2 regions of the Rhizobium sp. WSM4643 genome follow, and region 2 is predicted to be linked to the other one. Evidence: predicted binding sites of a transcription regulator. Region 2 holds the regulator's gene; the other holds the start of a gene.

What was found. The regulator HrcA, encoded in region 2, represses chaperone genes, less so after heat shock. The targets are predictions, from matches to a motif close to GTTAGCACTCNCNNNNNGNGAGTGCTAAC.
Region 1: N1937_RS05790 (co-chaperone GroES) is a predicted target of HrcA. The motif match lies at 2,585-2,613, and genes of this name have one in related genera.

What each region holds. Positions count from the first base shown of each region.
Region 1 covers NZ_CP104040.1:1,112,934-1,120,330, reverse strand. Annotated here, with positions in the region: gene N1937_RS05805 (Gfo/Idh/MocA family protein) at 1-244, shown strand, start outside; gene N1937_RS05800 (hypothetical protein) at 272-439, opposite strand; partial or broken gene groL (chaperonin GroEL) at 609-2,242, opposite strand; gene N1937_RS05790 (co-chaperone GroES) at 2,292-2,531, opposite strand; gene N1937_RS05785 (hypothetical protein) at 3,043-3,306, shown strand; gene N1937_RS05780 (hypothetical protein) at 3,303-3,638, shown strand; gene N1937_RS05775 (hypothetical protein) at 3,635-3,964, shown strand; gene N1937_RS05770 (DUF1488 domain-containing protein) at 3,955-4,230, shown strand; gene N1937_RS05765 (transglutaminase-like domain-containing protein) at 4,258-5,100, shown strand; gene N1937_RS05760 (VOC family protein) at 5,436-5,816, shown strand; gene N1937_RS05755 (LysR family transcriptional regulator) at 5,820-6,782, opposite strand; gene N1937_RS05750 (MFS transporter) at 6,906-7,397, shown strand, end outside.
Region 2 covers NZ_CP104040.1:1,298-8,694, forward strand. Annotated here, with positions in the region: gene dnaA (chromosomal replication initiator protein DnaA) at 1-254, shown strand, start outside; gene N1937_RS00010 (saccharopine dehydrogenase family protein) at 390-1,472, shown strand; gene hemW (radical SAM family heme chaperone HemW) at 1,540-2,742, opposite strand; gene rdgB (RdgB/HAM1 family non-canonical purine NTP pyrophosphatase) at 2,752-3,396, opposite strand; gene N1937_RS00025 (VOC family protein) at 3,397-3,822, opposite strand; gene rph (ribonuclease PH) at 3,819-4,538, opposite strand; gene hrcA (heat-inducible transcriptional repressor HrcA) at 4,667-5,755, shown strand; gene grpE (nucleotide exchange factor GrpE) at 5,866-6,498, shown strand; gene N1937_RS00045 (nucleoside hydrolase) at 6,540-7,397, opposite strand, start outside.

The DNA.
Region 1 (7,397 bases), 1.1 Mb from region 2:
TCTCTATCCCGAGGCCAGGATCGACGACCGGATCGGCGGCGGCCACCCGGAAGGTCTCTTCGAAGCCTGGGCGAACCTCTATCGCCGCTTCGGCTTTGCCATCAACAATGAGCGCGGCCTCGCCCCTGCGGGGATCGAAGACCTGGTCTTTCCCGATGTCGATGCCGGACTGGAAGGGGTGCGCTGGGTGGAAAACTGCGTACGGTCCGCCGACGCCGGCGGGATCTGGCTGGACTATCGCTAGGTCGTGAACTGCTGTGCGGCGCTGTGTTCAGATAAGCGCGTCGTCATCTTCCGCCGCCTGCGGCGCGCGGCGACGGGTGCTGTCGTTGGCGCCTTTCTTAGGCCCCTCGGCGGCTGCCTCGCGGATTTTCTTAACGCTTTCGCCGGCGTCGTGTGCGGCTGGCTGCGGGTCGCTCTTTTTCACGAAACGGATCATGGGTCATTTCTTGCTTCGACAGTGGGAGCGCTCCACACAGCGGAGCGCCCTGGAAAAACGGTGTCAGACGGCAAGTGCAGTGGCGCAGCCTTGAACACTTCGGCTATCGGCTGAAGTCTGCCCAGGCATGATCGCCCAATCGGCCGCCCCGGAACGGTTCAGGCTGGCCTCAGTATCCCATGCCGCCCATGCCGCCATTTCCGGCAGCAGACGCAGTGTCTCTTGCGGGAATGTTGGCGATCATTACCTCGACGGTGATCAGCAGCGCCGCGATCGAACCGGCGTCCTGCAGAGCGGTGCGCACGACCTTGGCAGGATCGACGATGCCGGCCTCGATCATATCGACATAGGTCTCCGTCTGTGCATCGAAGCCCTGATTGTGATCATTGCTGCCGGCGAGTTTTCCGACGACGATCGAGCCCTCGAACCCGGCATTGTCGACGATCTGCCGGATCGGGGCTTCGAGCGCCCTGAGCACGATCGAGATGCCCGCCGTCACGTCGGCGTTCTCCCCGGTCAGTCCCGTGAGCGCCGACTTCGCGCGCAACAGTGCCACGCCGCCGCCGGGACGATGCCCTCTTCGACCGCCGCACGGGTGGCGTTCAGCGCATCGTCGATGCGGTCCTTCTTTTCCTTGACCTCCGTCTCGGTCGCGCCGCCGACGCGGATGACCGCGACGCCGCCTGCGAGTTTCGCCAGGCGTTCCTGCAGCTTTTCCTTGTCGTAGTCGGAGGTGGTGTCTTCGATCTGCGCCTTGATCTGCTGGATGCGCGCCTGGATGGCCGCTTTCTCGCCGGAGCCGTCGATGATCGTGGTGGTCTCCTTGTCGATCAGCACACGCTTGGCGTGGCCGAGCATATCGAGCGTGACGTTCTCGAGCTTGATGCCGAGATCCTCGGAAATCATCTGGCCGGCGGTTAGCACGGCAATGTCTTCCAGCATGGCCTTGCGGCGATCACCAAAGCCCGGCGCCTTGACGGCTGCGACCTTCAGGCCGCCACGCAGCTTGTTGACGACAAGCGTCGCCAGCGCCTCGCCTTCGACGTCTTCCGAGATGAGGAGCAGCGGTTTGCCGGTCTGTACGACGGCTTCCAGGATCGGCAGCATCGCCTGCAGGCTGCCGAGTTTCTTCTCGTGAACGAGGATATAGGGCTCCTCCAGTTCCACGCGCATCTTCTCGGCATTGGTGACGAAATAGGGCGAGAGATAGCCGCGATCGAACTGCATGCCCTCGACGACATCGAGTTCGGTTTCGGCGGTTCGCGCCTCTTCGACTGTTATGACGCCCTCATTGCCGACCTTGTCCATCGCCCTGGCGATCATCTCGCCGATGGTGGCGTCGCCATTGGCGGCAATGGTGCCGACCTGCGCGATCTCGCCTGACGATTTGACCTTCATCGCCCTCGCCTGGATTTCCTTGACGACGGCGGTAACGCCGAGATCGATGCCGCGCCTGAGATCCATAGGGTTCATGCCGGCAGCGACAAGCTTTGCGCCTTCGCGGAAGATGGAGGCGGCGAGCACCGTTGCCGTCGTCGTGCCGTCGCCGGCAAGATCATTGGTCTTCGAAGCCACCTCGCGCACCATTTGCGCGCCCATGTTCTCGAACTTGTCTTCGAGTTCGATCTCCTTGGCGACGCTAACGCCGTCCTTGGTAATGCGCGGTGCGCCATAGGCCTTGTCAATGACGACGTTGCGACCCTTCGGGCCAAGCGTCACCTTGACGGCGTTGTTGAGCAATTCGACGCCGCGCAGCAGGCGGTCGCGCGCGTCGGTGGAGAATCTGATTTCCTTGGCAGACATGATATTTCTTCCCAGTTCGGTCTTGAGATGCGGGTCGGAAATTCGACCCTCAGGCGGCTTTGTCGGCAGCCGTTTCGGTCTTTTCGACGATGCCCATGATGTCGCCGACCTCGACATCGCGCGGGACCAGAGTGCCGCCTTTGTCGCGCAAGCCCGGGCCGACTGCGACCACTTCACCTTGCTGCGGCTTCTCCCTGGCGGTGTCTGGAATGATGATCCCACCCTTGGATTTGACATCGCCTTCCGCACGTCGAATGACGACGCGGTCGTGAAGTGAGCGGAATTTCATAGAGGTCTTTCTGCTGCCGGCGCGTATGGCGGCTGCAGTACATAAATAGCATCCGTGGCACTCGATTGATAGGAGTGCCAAGAAATATTGTTCACCCAGGGAATTTCTTGAAAAATTCAGGAAATCAATTTGAGCGGATATTTTGTATTAATCTGGAAATGAATAGAATTTTTTTCGCCGCAGCGCTCAACTTTATTTAGCATGTCGTCGCGTTAATTTGGCGTTTTTTATAGATAAATCCGAATTATCTTGATTTAAACTCAATCAAGGCGCAATGATGGGCCTCGTCGATTTGGCCGACTTGGCTTCGCGGTGTCAGAGACCTACGACCCGCCATCACCAGTGAATTCTCGATAGCGAATGTATGACGTCGTTCCGGCGTTCATTTCGCCTGTTCCGATCCGGAATGAGCTTGGCGCTGACCGCGGATGTACCGGCAGCCTCGAGTTCGTCCGGCTCGGATCTCAACGATACAGGAACGCATCAGTGTATTCCTGCGGAGGCCTCAGCCGTGACAAGTCGCACCACAGAAACCGTCGTCCGTTTTTCATCTCCATTCCGCCTGCCCGGTTTCGACGGGGCGCAGCCAGCCGGAGAATACCGCGTCGACTATGACGAGGAATCGATCGACAGCGTTTCCAGGCTTGCCTGGCGACGGGTCGGCGCCTTCATCCAGCTGCCGGCGATCGCCGCGCAGAGTTCGATGCAGCAGATGATGCCTGTCCACCTGTCAGATCTCGAAACCGCGCTCGAAAAGGACCACAAACCATCATGACCGCTACGCGCATCCCGCAACGCAATGGACGCTCGATCCGACGCGAGGCGGCAACACATATCTTCAAGGTGGGGCAAACCGTCCGGGTGAAGGACGGGTTCCTGGTCGTTCCCTCCAAGCTCCCCGAGACATATCGCATTACCGCCACACTGCCTCTGAGAGGAAATGTGCTGCAATACCGCATCCGCAGTGACGATGAACGTCATGAGCGGGTCGCGACGGAAGACAGTCTGGAACTGGTAAACCTTTCGCCCGCCGGCAGCGGCGCAACACTGATCGAGAGGACGTTTGGCCTTGGCCACGGCCCGAATGACGAAAGGTTGACATCGTGAACAGCCATGAAGACGAAGCCGAACGAAGACGGAATGCCTTTGCCGTCGGCACATGGGAAATCAAATGTGGCGCGTCCGGTCGCTACTCCATGGAGATCGAACACGACCGCCGGATCGAATCCGCCCGTTCGTGGACCGTCTATCGTGTCTCCGCAGGCGTTCCAGTGCACGCCGACCATGCCATGACCGGCAAGAGCCGTTCGGACGCCGGAAAAGACGTGATGTCCTTCAATCTTCTCAACATAGGATACCGGAAGGAATGGCTCAGGCTGTCGGACGCCGCTCGGAGTGCTCGTGAGAGCCCGCCGGCTCAACCGTGGCGCTAGCCTTCCTGAACCAAAGCCGTAGCTTCGATGCGGCGCGAAATGCTGTGCGCTTCGTCGGCCATGACGGCATGTTCCAGGTGTTGTTCTTCATCGAGGTTGGCGCTCTGGCGAAATCCGACACCGCATTGCAAAGAACCGAGCCTTCGGAAATGAACTGGCTTTCGTTATTCGACGCCCTGCGCAACTCCATTCAGGACGTGGCACACAAAGCCTACTCCTACCGCCGCCGCGCCTTCTATACTCTAACTGCGGCGGATTTCCGCTAGGCGGATCCGGACGCGAGAGAACGCTCCATGTTGATCCGTTACGGCTATGAAATGACGCTGACCTGCCCGCAGCCGACCGCATTGGTATGCCTGTTGTCGGTTCATGATGATCGTGCGGCCGACATCAGAATTCCGGAAACGGTCTTCACCACGCCGGATGTTCGCACTTCGACTTACCGTGATCTCTTCGGCAACCGCTGTCTCCGGCTGGTTGCCCCGGCGGGCGACCTGACCATATGGGGCGATGCGACGATCGAAGACGACGGCAAACCGGACAGGTTGCTGCCAGGCGCCAGGGAACTCCCAGTTTCAGAATTACCGGATGATTGCCTCGTCTACCTGATGGGCAGCCGCTATTGCGAGACGGATCGTCTCAGTCAAATCGCGTGGGATATGTTCGGCACCGTCTCTCCGGGCTGGGGCCGCGTTCAGGCGATCTGCGACTTCGTTCACGGCCATATCCAATTCGACTACATGCAGGCGCGGTCGACTCGGACAGCCTTCGAGGCGTTTCACGAACGTGTCGGCGTCTGTCGCGACTTTGCGCATCTCGCGGTGGCGTTGTGCCGTTGCCTCAACATTCCTGCCCGATATATCAACGGCCATCTCGGCGACATCGGCATTCCCGTCGTCGATCCGATGGACTTCAGCGCCTGGATCGAGGTCTTCCTGGACGGTGCATGGCATACATTCGATCCACGCAACAACACGCGGCGGATCGGTCGTATCATCGTCGCACGCGGGCGCGACGCCGCCGACATACCGCTCATCAATTCCTTCGGGCCGCATGTGCTGAAGGCGTTTCGCGTCTGGACCTATGAGGTGACGAACCTGCAGCCGATGCAAAGCGTCGCCGGGGGCGCTGTTTAGAACGAGACCTGGGCGGATGCGCGGCAATGTCCAGCCTCAGGCATTGCCGCAGGCAGCTGCAGTCGGAGGACTGCCTTTTTCGCCAAGGCGCTGGACAGGATCGCCGGCCATGAATGATCCACACCCACGATACAGGCCCCTTCGTTGACTTAAAGCGCGTCGCAATCTTTCAGATTCGCTCCTCGCGCTTTAAGTCTTTGTTTTATGCATGTCGTTGTCGCAAATCCGCTGTAGACTTTTGCATGACATGCTTTGGTTGAAGGTTGTTGGCGTCGAGCCATCTTGGGTGTGAGCAGTCCTTCGGGGATTAGCGGAAGATAGGGAGTTCGCAGTTGATGTTCGATCATATCTCCATCGGCGTAAAAGACCTCGAAAGAGCCCGGCGTTTTTACGATGCGGCGCTGGCGCCGCTCGGATATGAGCGCCTGTCCAATTCCGGCACCATGATTGGCTACGGCCCTGAAAGGGTCGGGCTCTGGGTGATGCAGGTCGAACAGCCCGTGGTTGCCGACATGCGATCCGGGCTGCATTTCTGCTTCGTCGCGCCTAATGAGGCCGCGGTCGATGCCTTTCACGCGGCGGCCGTCGCATCCGGCGGCACGGATAATGGTGAACCGGGTGTGCGGCCGGATTATGGGCAATTCTATTACGCCGCTTTCATCATCGACCCGGACGGCTACCGCCTCGAAGCGTATTTTCACAAAGGCGAACTTTAAGGATCAGGCGGCAACTCTCGATATCGATACGCGGCAGCCGGAGGCTTCGAGCGCCTGGCTGGCGACGTCGAGGAACAGGCGACGGAACCAGCGCGCCCGGCCGTCGGCCTGGTCGATACGGCGATAGAGCATCGTCACCGGATCGGCGGGGAGAGGAAGCGGCGGCTGACAGATCGTCAACCCATGCAATTGCGCCATGCAGCGGCCGATCGATTCCGGCACGGTGGCGATGGCGGGCATGGCCCGCAGCGCCGTCGGCAAGGCGGAAAAGCGCGGTACCGTCGCCACCACCTGTCTGACATGCCCGGTGCGGCTCAGCGCGATGTCGATGCTGGTCGCGGCATTGCCTTCGAACGAGACCGTGACATGCGCCACATTGGCAAAATCCTTGAGGCTCAGCGGCGCCTTTAGCCGGAGTTGAGCTTCGTCGTAAATACAGATCGAGGCCTGGTCGAACAAGGGCGCGCGAATGTGCCAAGAGGCCGGTTCGTCGTGCACGGAGACGCTGAAGTCGAAGACGCCCTCGTCCAACCGGCGCGCGGCATCGCGTTTCTCGGAGGCGACGCCGATCAGCCGGGCGCCGGGTGAAAGCTGGAGAAGACGGGCGGCAAGCGGGCCGAAGAAGGCCGATTCGAGATTGTCGCACATGCCGATGCGGAACTCGCCCTGCCAGCCTGCCGGATCGAATTCGGCCTGCGGGCGGATGGCGCGCTCGATGCCCGACAGTGCATCCTCGATCGCCGGGGCGATGGAAAGGGCGCGCGGTGTCGGCTGCAGGCCGCGGCCGACACGTACGAACAATTCGTCGTCCAGGGCCTCGCGCAGGCGCCGCAAAGCGGCCGACAGGCCGGGTTGGCCAAGCAGCAGCCGTTCGGCGGCACGACTGACGTTGCGCTCCTGCATCAGCACTGAAAAGGCCAGCAGGAGATTGAGGTCGATCTTGCGAAGAGTGGCGTCATTCATCATCGTCAGTAATACCTGGCATGGCTACTATCAATTTGCAATAGGAAAAGAAGCTGTACATTTTCTCGTTCCCTGCCGCCCGGCAACCTCCCCCGATGAGGCGGCAGCGAAGAAGGAACGATTTCAATGACTCTTTCCAAATCGCCAAGCGGGGCGGGGCTGGCATTGCTGCTGCTCTGCGCCGCCAATTTTCTCGACGCCATGGACGTCTCCACCATCGGCGTTGCGCTTCCCGCCATCCAGGCCGAACTCGGCATGGAGGCGACATCACTGCAATGGGCCGTCAGCGCCTATGTGCTCGGCTATGGCGGCTTCCTGCTGCTCGGCGGCCGGGTCGCCGACGTCTTTGGCCATCGCCGCGTCTTCCTCTGGTCGCTGGCGATCTTTGCCGCCGCCAGCATCGCCGGCGGCTTCGTCGATAGCGGGTCGACGCTGATCGCCGCCCGATTGATCAAAGGCATTGCCGCCGCCTTCACGGCGCCTGCAGCCCTAGCGCTGCTGCTCTCCGTCTTCGGCGAGGGAACCGCACGGGCAAAGGCGCTCGGTGTCTTCTCCTCCACCGGCGCCGCCGGCTTCGTGCTCGGCATGGTGCTCGGCGGTGCCGCGACGATCTTCAGT
Region 2 (7,397 bases):
CAAGGCACTACAATGTCTCGCGCCAGGAACTGGTCTCGAACCGTCGCACCCGCGTCATCGTCAAGCCGCGCCAGATCGCCATGTATCTGTCGAAGACGCTGACGCCGCGCTCCTTCCCGGAGATCGGCCGCCGTTTCGGCGGGCGCGATCATACGACCGTGCTGCACGCCGTGCGCAAGATCGAAGAGCTGATTTCGGGAGACACCAAGCTTTCGCACGAAGTCGAGCTTCTGAAGCGGCTGATCAACGAATAATCGGCGGTTTTCCAAAAAATCGACGGCCGGAAGCGATTCCGGCCGTTTTCCTTTATAAGTTTTTTATTCTATACCTCCCGCGCATCACGTGCATATCAAAGACTGAAGCGCCAAAACGGCGCGTGGGAGGAATGAATGAGTTTTGAAAAGATCGCCGTTTTCGGCCTGGGCAAGGTCGGACGGCTGGCGGCGACGCTTTTGCATGAAGGCGGCTTCGAGGTCATCGGCGTCGATGCGCAATTGCCGCTGAGCGACGTCCCTTTCAAGTGCCGCACCGGCGATATCTCCGATCTCCAGGTGATCGGCGAACTGCTCTCGAATGTCGAGGCTGTGCTCTCCTGCCTGCCCTACCATCTGAACATCGAGCTGGCGCGCGCCGCCCATCTTGCCGGCATCCATTATTTCGATCTGACCGAAGACGTTCCCACAACCAATTTCATCATCGAGCTGTCGAAGACATCACGCGGCCTGATGGCGCCGCAATGCGGCCTGGCGCCGGGTTTTGTCGGCATCGTCGGCGCAAGCCTGGCCGACGGCTTCGATCGCTGCCGGTCGATCCGCATGCGCGTCGGCGCCCTGCCGCAGCATCCGACTGGACTGCTCGGTTACGCCTTCAATTGGTCGCCCGAAGGCGTCGTCAATGAATATCTGAACGACTGCGAGGTCATCGAGGGCGGCGTGCGCAAGCTTGTCTCGCCGATGGAATGGCACGAGACCGTCTATGTCGGCGGCGTCAAGCTCGAAGCCTTCACGACGTCCGGCGGCCTTGGCACTATGTGCGACACCATGCTCGGCAAGATCGACAATCTCGATTACAAGACCATGCGTTATCCCGGCCATATGGAGCTGATGAATTTCTTCTTCCACGAGCTGTTGATGCGCGACAAGCGCAAGCTCGCCGGCGAGATCCTGACCAATGCCAAGCCGCCGGTCGAAGACGACGTCGTCTATGTCCATGTCGCCGCTGAAGGCACCGAGAATGGCAGCCTGCGCCGCAAGGAGTTCGTGCGCGCCTATTACCCGATCGAGATTGCCGGCGCGCGCCGCACGGCGATCGCCTGGACCACGTCAGCCTCCGTCGTCGCCGTCATCGAGATGGTCCGCGACGGCCTGCTGCCGACGACCGGCTTCCTGCACCAGGAGCATATTCCGTTGGAGATGTTCCTGAAGACGCCGACCGGCAGCCTCTTCAAGGCGGGTGCGACCAGCCACGGCTAAGAAATAGTCTCCGGTGCGGCGGCAATATCAATGCCGCCGCACCGAAAACCAATCCGTCGTATCGGTGTCAGCAGGCGAGATCGGCGACGACCGAATCGAGGATCAGCATGCCGGATGGCGTGCAGCGCAGGCGTGAATTGCCGATCCGCTCGATGAACTTGTGTTCGAGCAGGAATTCCTCGCGCTTCGGATCGAGGTCGCGGCCGGAAAGCTGCTGCCAGCGGGCGAGATCGACGCCTTCCCTGAGCCTCAACCCCATCAGCAGCAGCTCGTCGGACTGTTCCTCGAAGCCGAGCCGCTCCTCGTCGAGAATGCCGTGCCCATCACGCTCGACCATGTCGAGCCAGGCTTCCGGCTTGCGCTCGGTCGCGGTCGCGAGCTTCTCGGGGCCACGCGTCAGCCGGCCGTGGGCGCCTGGGCCGATACCGGCATAATCGCCGTAGCGCCAGTAGGTCAGGTTATGCCGGCTTTCAGCACCCGGCCGGGCATGATTGGAGACCTCATAGGCCGGCATGCCCTCGCGCGCCGTGATCTCCTGCGTCGCCTCGTAGAGCAATGCCGATTGCTCGCCGTCCGGCACGACCAGCTTGCCGGCCTTGTGCAGGCCGTAGAAGGGCGTGCCTTCCTCGATGGTCAGCTGATAGAGCGAAAGATGGTCGACCGCGTAGGAGATCGCCTCCTTCAGTTCCTTTTCCCAGTCCTCGACTGTCTGGTCGGGCCGGGCATAGATCAGGTCGAAGGACATGCGCGGAAAGATGTCGCGCGCCAGCCTTATCGCCTTCAGCGCGTCGGCGACATCATGCAGCCGGCCGAGGAATTTCAGATCCCGGTCGTTCAGCGCCTGCACCCCAAGCGAGACGCGGTTGACGCCGGCTGCTCGGTAGCCGCGGAAACGTTCGGCCTCGACGCTTGAAGGGTTGGCCTCCATGGTGACCTCGATGCCATCTGGCACATGCCAGTGCCGCGCAATGCCATCGAGAATGGCGGAAACCGTTTCCGGCTTCATCAGCGACGGCGTGCCGCCCCCCAGGAAGATGCTTGTCACCGTCTTCGGCCCACTGAGCGACCGGACCGCCGCCATCTCCTTCAGGAAGGCAGATGTAAAACGCTCCTGGTCCACCGGCTGGTGGCGCACATGGCTGTTGAAGTCGCAATAGGGGCACTTCGCCGCGCAGAAGGGCCAATGCACATAGACGCCGAAGCCCGGCTCGCCGGTATCAGGCAGCAGGGCCGCATCGCGCGAGGTGCTTGGCGTATCGAAATTGCCCACAGACCGACTCTATGCCTCCAGGCAGGTTTCGACAAAGAGTTTGAAGGCACGGGCCCGGTGCGACAGCGCTTGCGGCTTGCCGACGTTCCAGCCGTGTTTTTCCTCGCCGCTCATTTCCCCGAAGGTGATGTCGTAGCCCGCAGGCTGGAAGACCGGATCGTAGCCGAAACCCTGCGTGCCGCGCGGCGGCCAGACGACGCTGCCTTCCACCTCACCGCGGAACAGCTCCGTATGCCCATCCGGCCAGGCAAGGCAGAGCACGCTGATGAAACGCGCCCTGCGCTGTTCCGGCTTTGTCGCGCCCGCATCCTGCAGCGCCTTTTCCACCTTCGCCATCGCCATGTCGAAATCGCGCGTGCCGTGAGATGTCTCCGCCCAATTGGCGGTGTAGACACCAGGATCGCCGCCAAGCGCGTCCACCACCAGCCCGGAATCGTCCGAAAGCGCCGGCATGCCTGATGCATTGGCCGAGGCGACCGCCTTGATCGTCGCATTCTCTTCGAAGCTCGTGCCCGTCTCATCCGGTTCGACGAAGTTCAGCTCGGCTGCGGATCTGGCGGTGAAGCCGAGCGGCCCGATCAATTCCTGGATCTCGCGGATCTTGCCGGCATTGTGGCTGGCGACGACGATGGTCTTCGTTTCAAGCTTGCGCATTCAGATATCCTGTTCGATGCCCCAGATTTTAGCCTCCGCGCATTCCAGGCTGTTGCCGGCCGGATCGCGGAAATAGATCGAGCGGCCGCCGTTCGGCCAGCGCACCTCGGATTCGATCGCAACGCCCGCCGCCGACAGCCGTTCGGCCATGGCATCGATATTGCGGCCGGACACCCGGAAACAGGCGTGGCCTTGGCCGTTCGTGCCGTGCGGCGGCACCTGCAGTGCTTCGGGTGCCGGCGGCTTCACCGTTTCCTCGGGATTGAAGATCAACAGAACGCCGGGCCCACAGCGGAAGAAGACATGCCGGTTGGCGGCCCGCGCGATCTTTTCAAGCCCGAGAACGTCTTCGTAAAACGTCTCGGCCTTATCGAGATCCCGCGCATAGAGCGCCGTTTCCAACATGCCTTCCAGCATGGGGTTCATCCTTCGACGGCTTGCTTCTGCAGCGCCACGAGTTCGCCGATGCCGTTTCTGGCCAGCTGCATCAGCGAGGTGAATTCGCCCTCACTGAACGGCGTGCCTTCGGCGGTGCCCTGGATCTCGACGATCCCACCGGTGCCCGTCATGACGAAGTTCGCATCGGTCTCGGCCGAGGAATCCTCGAGGTAATCGAGATCGATCACCGGCTGGCTGGCAAAGATACCGCAGGAAATGGCGGCGACATGATCCTTCAGGACCCGGTCGACCTTGATCATGTTGCGGCTTTCCATCCATTTCAGGCAGTCGTAAAGCGCGATCCAGCCGCCGGTGATCGAGGCGGTCCGCGTGCCGCCATCGGCCTGGATGACGTCGCAATCGAGCGTGATCTGCCGTTCGCCGAGCGCCTGCAGGTCGACGACGGCGCGCAGCGACCGGCCGATCAGCCGCTGGATTTCCTGGGTGCGGCCGCCCTGCTTGCCGGCGGCGGCTTCGCGCTTCATGCGTTCGCCGGTCGCCCGCGGCAGCATGCCGTATTCGGCCGTGACCCAGCCCTTGCCGGAATTGCGCAGCCATGGCGGCGTCTTTTCTTCGAGGCTCGCCGTGCAGAGTACATGCGTATCGCCGAATTTCACCAGGCAGGAGCCTTCCGCATGCTTGGAAAAATTGCGCTCGAACGAGACCTTGCGCATCTGGTCGATTTTTCTGCCTGAAGGCCGCATTCTTATCTCCTGGGGTTTATTTGACCGCTTCTACGATTGGCGGCGCTCATTTGCAAATTCCCTTTTGCCACGGGTGTGAGTTTGACTTACTTTTCGGGAAGTATCATCAGCATGGGTTTGAAAGCTTCATGGGCATCAGGTCGACGTCGGTTTCGGATGCCGTAGCTGCGCTGGACGAGCGCTCCAGGGAAATTTTTCGTCGCATCGTCGAAGGTTACCTGGAAAGCGGCGAGCCGCTCGGTTCGCGCAACCTGTCCCGTATCCTGCCGATGTCGCTGTCGCCGGCCTCGGTGCGCAACGTCATGAGCGATCTCGAAGAGCTCGGCCTGATCTATTCGCCGCATGTCAGCGCCGGCCGGCTGCCGACCCAGATCGGCCTGCGCTTCTTCGTCGATGCCTTCATGCAGGTCGGCGACCTCTCCGCCGAGGAGCGCGCCAACATCGACCGTCAGCTGCGGGCCGAAAGCGGCGGCAATCCCGTTGAATCGATGATGAACGAGGCAAGCCGCATGTTATCGGGCATTTCGCGCGGCGCGGGCCTCGTCATCACCTCGAAAAGCGATCCGGTGCTGAAACATGTCGAGTTCATCCGGCTCGAACCGACAAAGGCGCTGGCCGTGCTCGTCGGCGATCATGATCAGGTGGAAAACCGCATTATCGAGCTGCCGGCGGGCGTCACGTCCTCGCAGCTGACGGAGGCGGCGAATTTTCTCAATGCCCATATGTCCGGCCAGACCCTGCCGGAGCTCCGCAAACAATTGAGCCGCCTGAAGGACGACGTCCGTCACGAGCTCGATGCCCTGTCGCGCGATCTGGTCGAGCGCGGCATTGCTGTCTGGGCTGGGAGCCCGGATGAGGGGAAGCCGACGCAGCTGATCATCCGCGGCCGCGCCAACCTGCTCGAAGGCCTCGCCGGCGCCGACGATCTCGACCGGCTGCGGCTGCTGTTTGATGATCTCGAGAAGAAGGACAGCCTGATCGAGATCCTCAATCTCGCCGAAAGCGGTCCGGGTGTGCGCATCTTCATCGGTTCGGAAAACAAGCTCTTCTCGCTGTCCGGCTCATCGCTCATCGTCGCACCCTATCGTGACGACGACGATCGCATCGTCGGTGCCGTCGGGGTCATCGGCCCGACGCGGCTCAATTATTCCCGCATCGTGCCGATGGTGGACTATACAGCCCAGCTCGTCTCCCGCCTTTCGCGCAATCAGCTTTGATGCGCGGCAATCAGTCACGCGGAATTTTCGCTTCTTTGTCACGCAGACTTGATTTTTTTCGGTCAAACCTCGATATCGGGCGCATCTGAAGACACCAACCGGAGACCGTCATGACCGATGACACGACGAAAAACGGACCTGACGCAACTGCGGCCGATGCCGCAGCCGACGCTGCCGCCTACGTCGAGAACGAAACTGCGCAGCAAGAGCCCGCCCAGCCGGACCCGATCGAGCTTCTGAAAGCCGAAAACGGCGAACTGCGCGACCGCTATTTGCGCCTTGCTGCCGAGATGGACAATCTGCGCCGGCGCACCGAGCGCGAGGTAAAGGATGCCAAGTCCTATTCCGTCGCCGGCTTTGCTCGTGACATGCTCGCCGTCTCGGACAATCTGCGCCGCGCGCTCGATGCCATCCCTCCGGAGACCAAGGCTGCCGCCGATGCCGGCCTGAGCACGCTGATCGAGGGTGTCGAGATGACCGAGCGCGCCATGCTGTCGGCTCTCGAGCGCCACGGCGTTCGCAAGCTTGAGCCGGTTGGCCAGAAGTTCGATCCGAATTTCCATCAGGCAATGTTCGAGGTGCCGAACCCCGACGTGCCGAACAATACGGTCGTGCAGGTCGTGCAGGCGGGCTTCTCCATCGGCGAGCGCGTGCTGCGCCCGGCCATGGTCGGCGTCGCCAAGGGCGGCCCGAAGCCGACCGAAGCCGAAACCAACTCCGTCTTCGACGAGAAAGACGCCTGATATCCCTTCCTTCTGCTCGTGCAGAAGGGAAAGCCGAAGCGTTAGATGCGGGCGAAGCGTTCGATCAGCAGATCGAAAAAGCCATCCGCATCGACATGGCGCATGACCTTGGCGTTGCGCTTGCGCTCGGTCACATGCCACCAGTCGACGACCGTCATGCCGACGGTGAGTTCGGACTGGACCTCGATCTCGACATTGCAGTCGCGGCCCTGGAAAAGTTCCGGCTTCAGCAGATAGGCGACAACGGTCGGGTCGTGCAGCGGCCCGCCGTCGGAACCGTATTTCTCGATGTCGAAGCGTTCGAAGAATTCCAGCATCTCGACCATGGCCTTTGCCGGCGCCGTGCCGATCTCGGCCATGCGTTTCACCCGGTCCTTGCGGGTCAGCAATTGATGCGTCACATCAAGCGGCATCATCACGATCGGAACGCCTGAGCGGAAGACGATGTCGGCCGCCTCCGGATCGACATAGATGTTGAATTCGGCCGCCGGCGTGATGTTGCCGCCCTCGAAGAAGCCCCCGCCCATCATCACCAGTTCGCGGATGCGGGGGACGATGTCGGGCGCCTTCTGAAAGGCCATGCCGATATTGGTGAGCGGCCCGAGCGTGCACAGCGTCACCATGCCTTCCGGCTCGCGGCGGAACGTCTCGATGATGAAGTCGACGGCGTGGCCAGGCTGCAGCGCCATCGTCGGCTCGCTGAGTTCCGGACCGTCGAGGCCGGTCTTGCCGTGCACATGTTCGGCCGTCACCAGCTTGCGGGCGATCGGTGCGTCGGCGCCGACGAAAACCTTGGTCTCCGTCCGGCCGCAGAGTTCGCAGACGATGCGCGCATTGCGGCTGGTGAGCGGAAGCGGCACGTTGCCGGCGACCGTCGTGATCCCCAGCACCTCCAACTC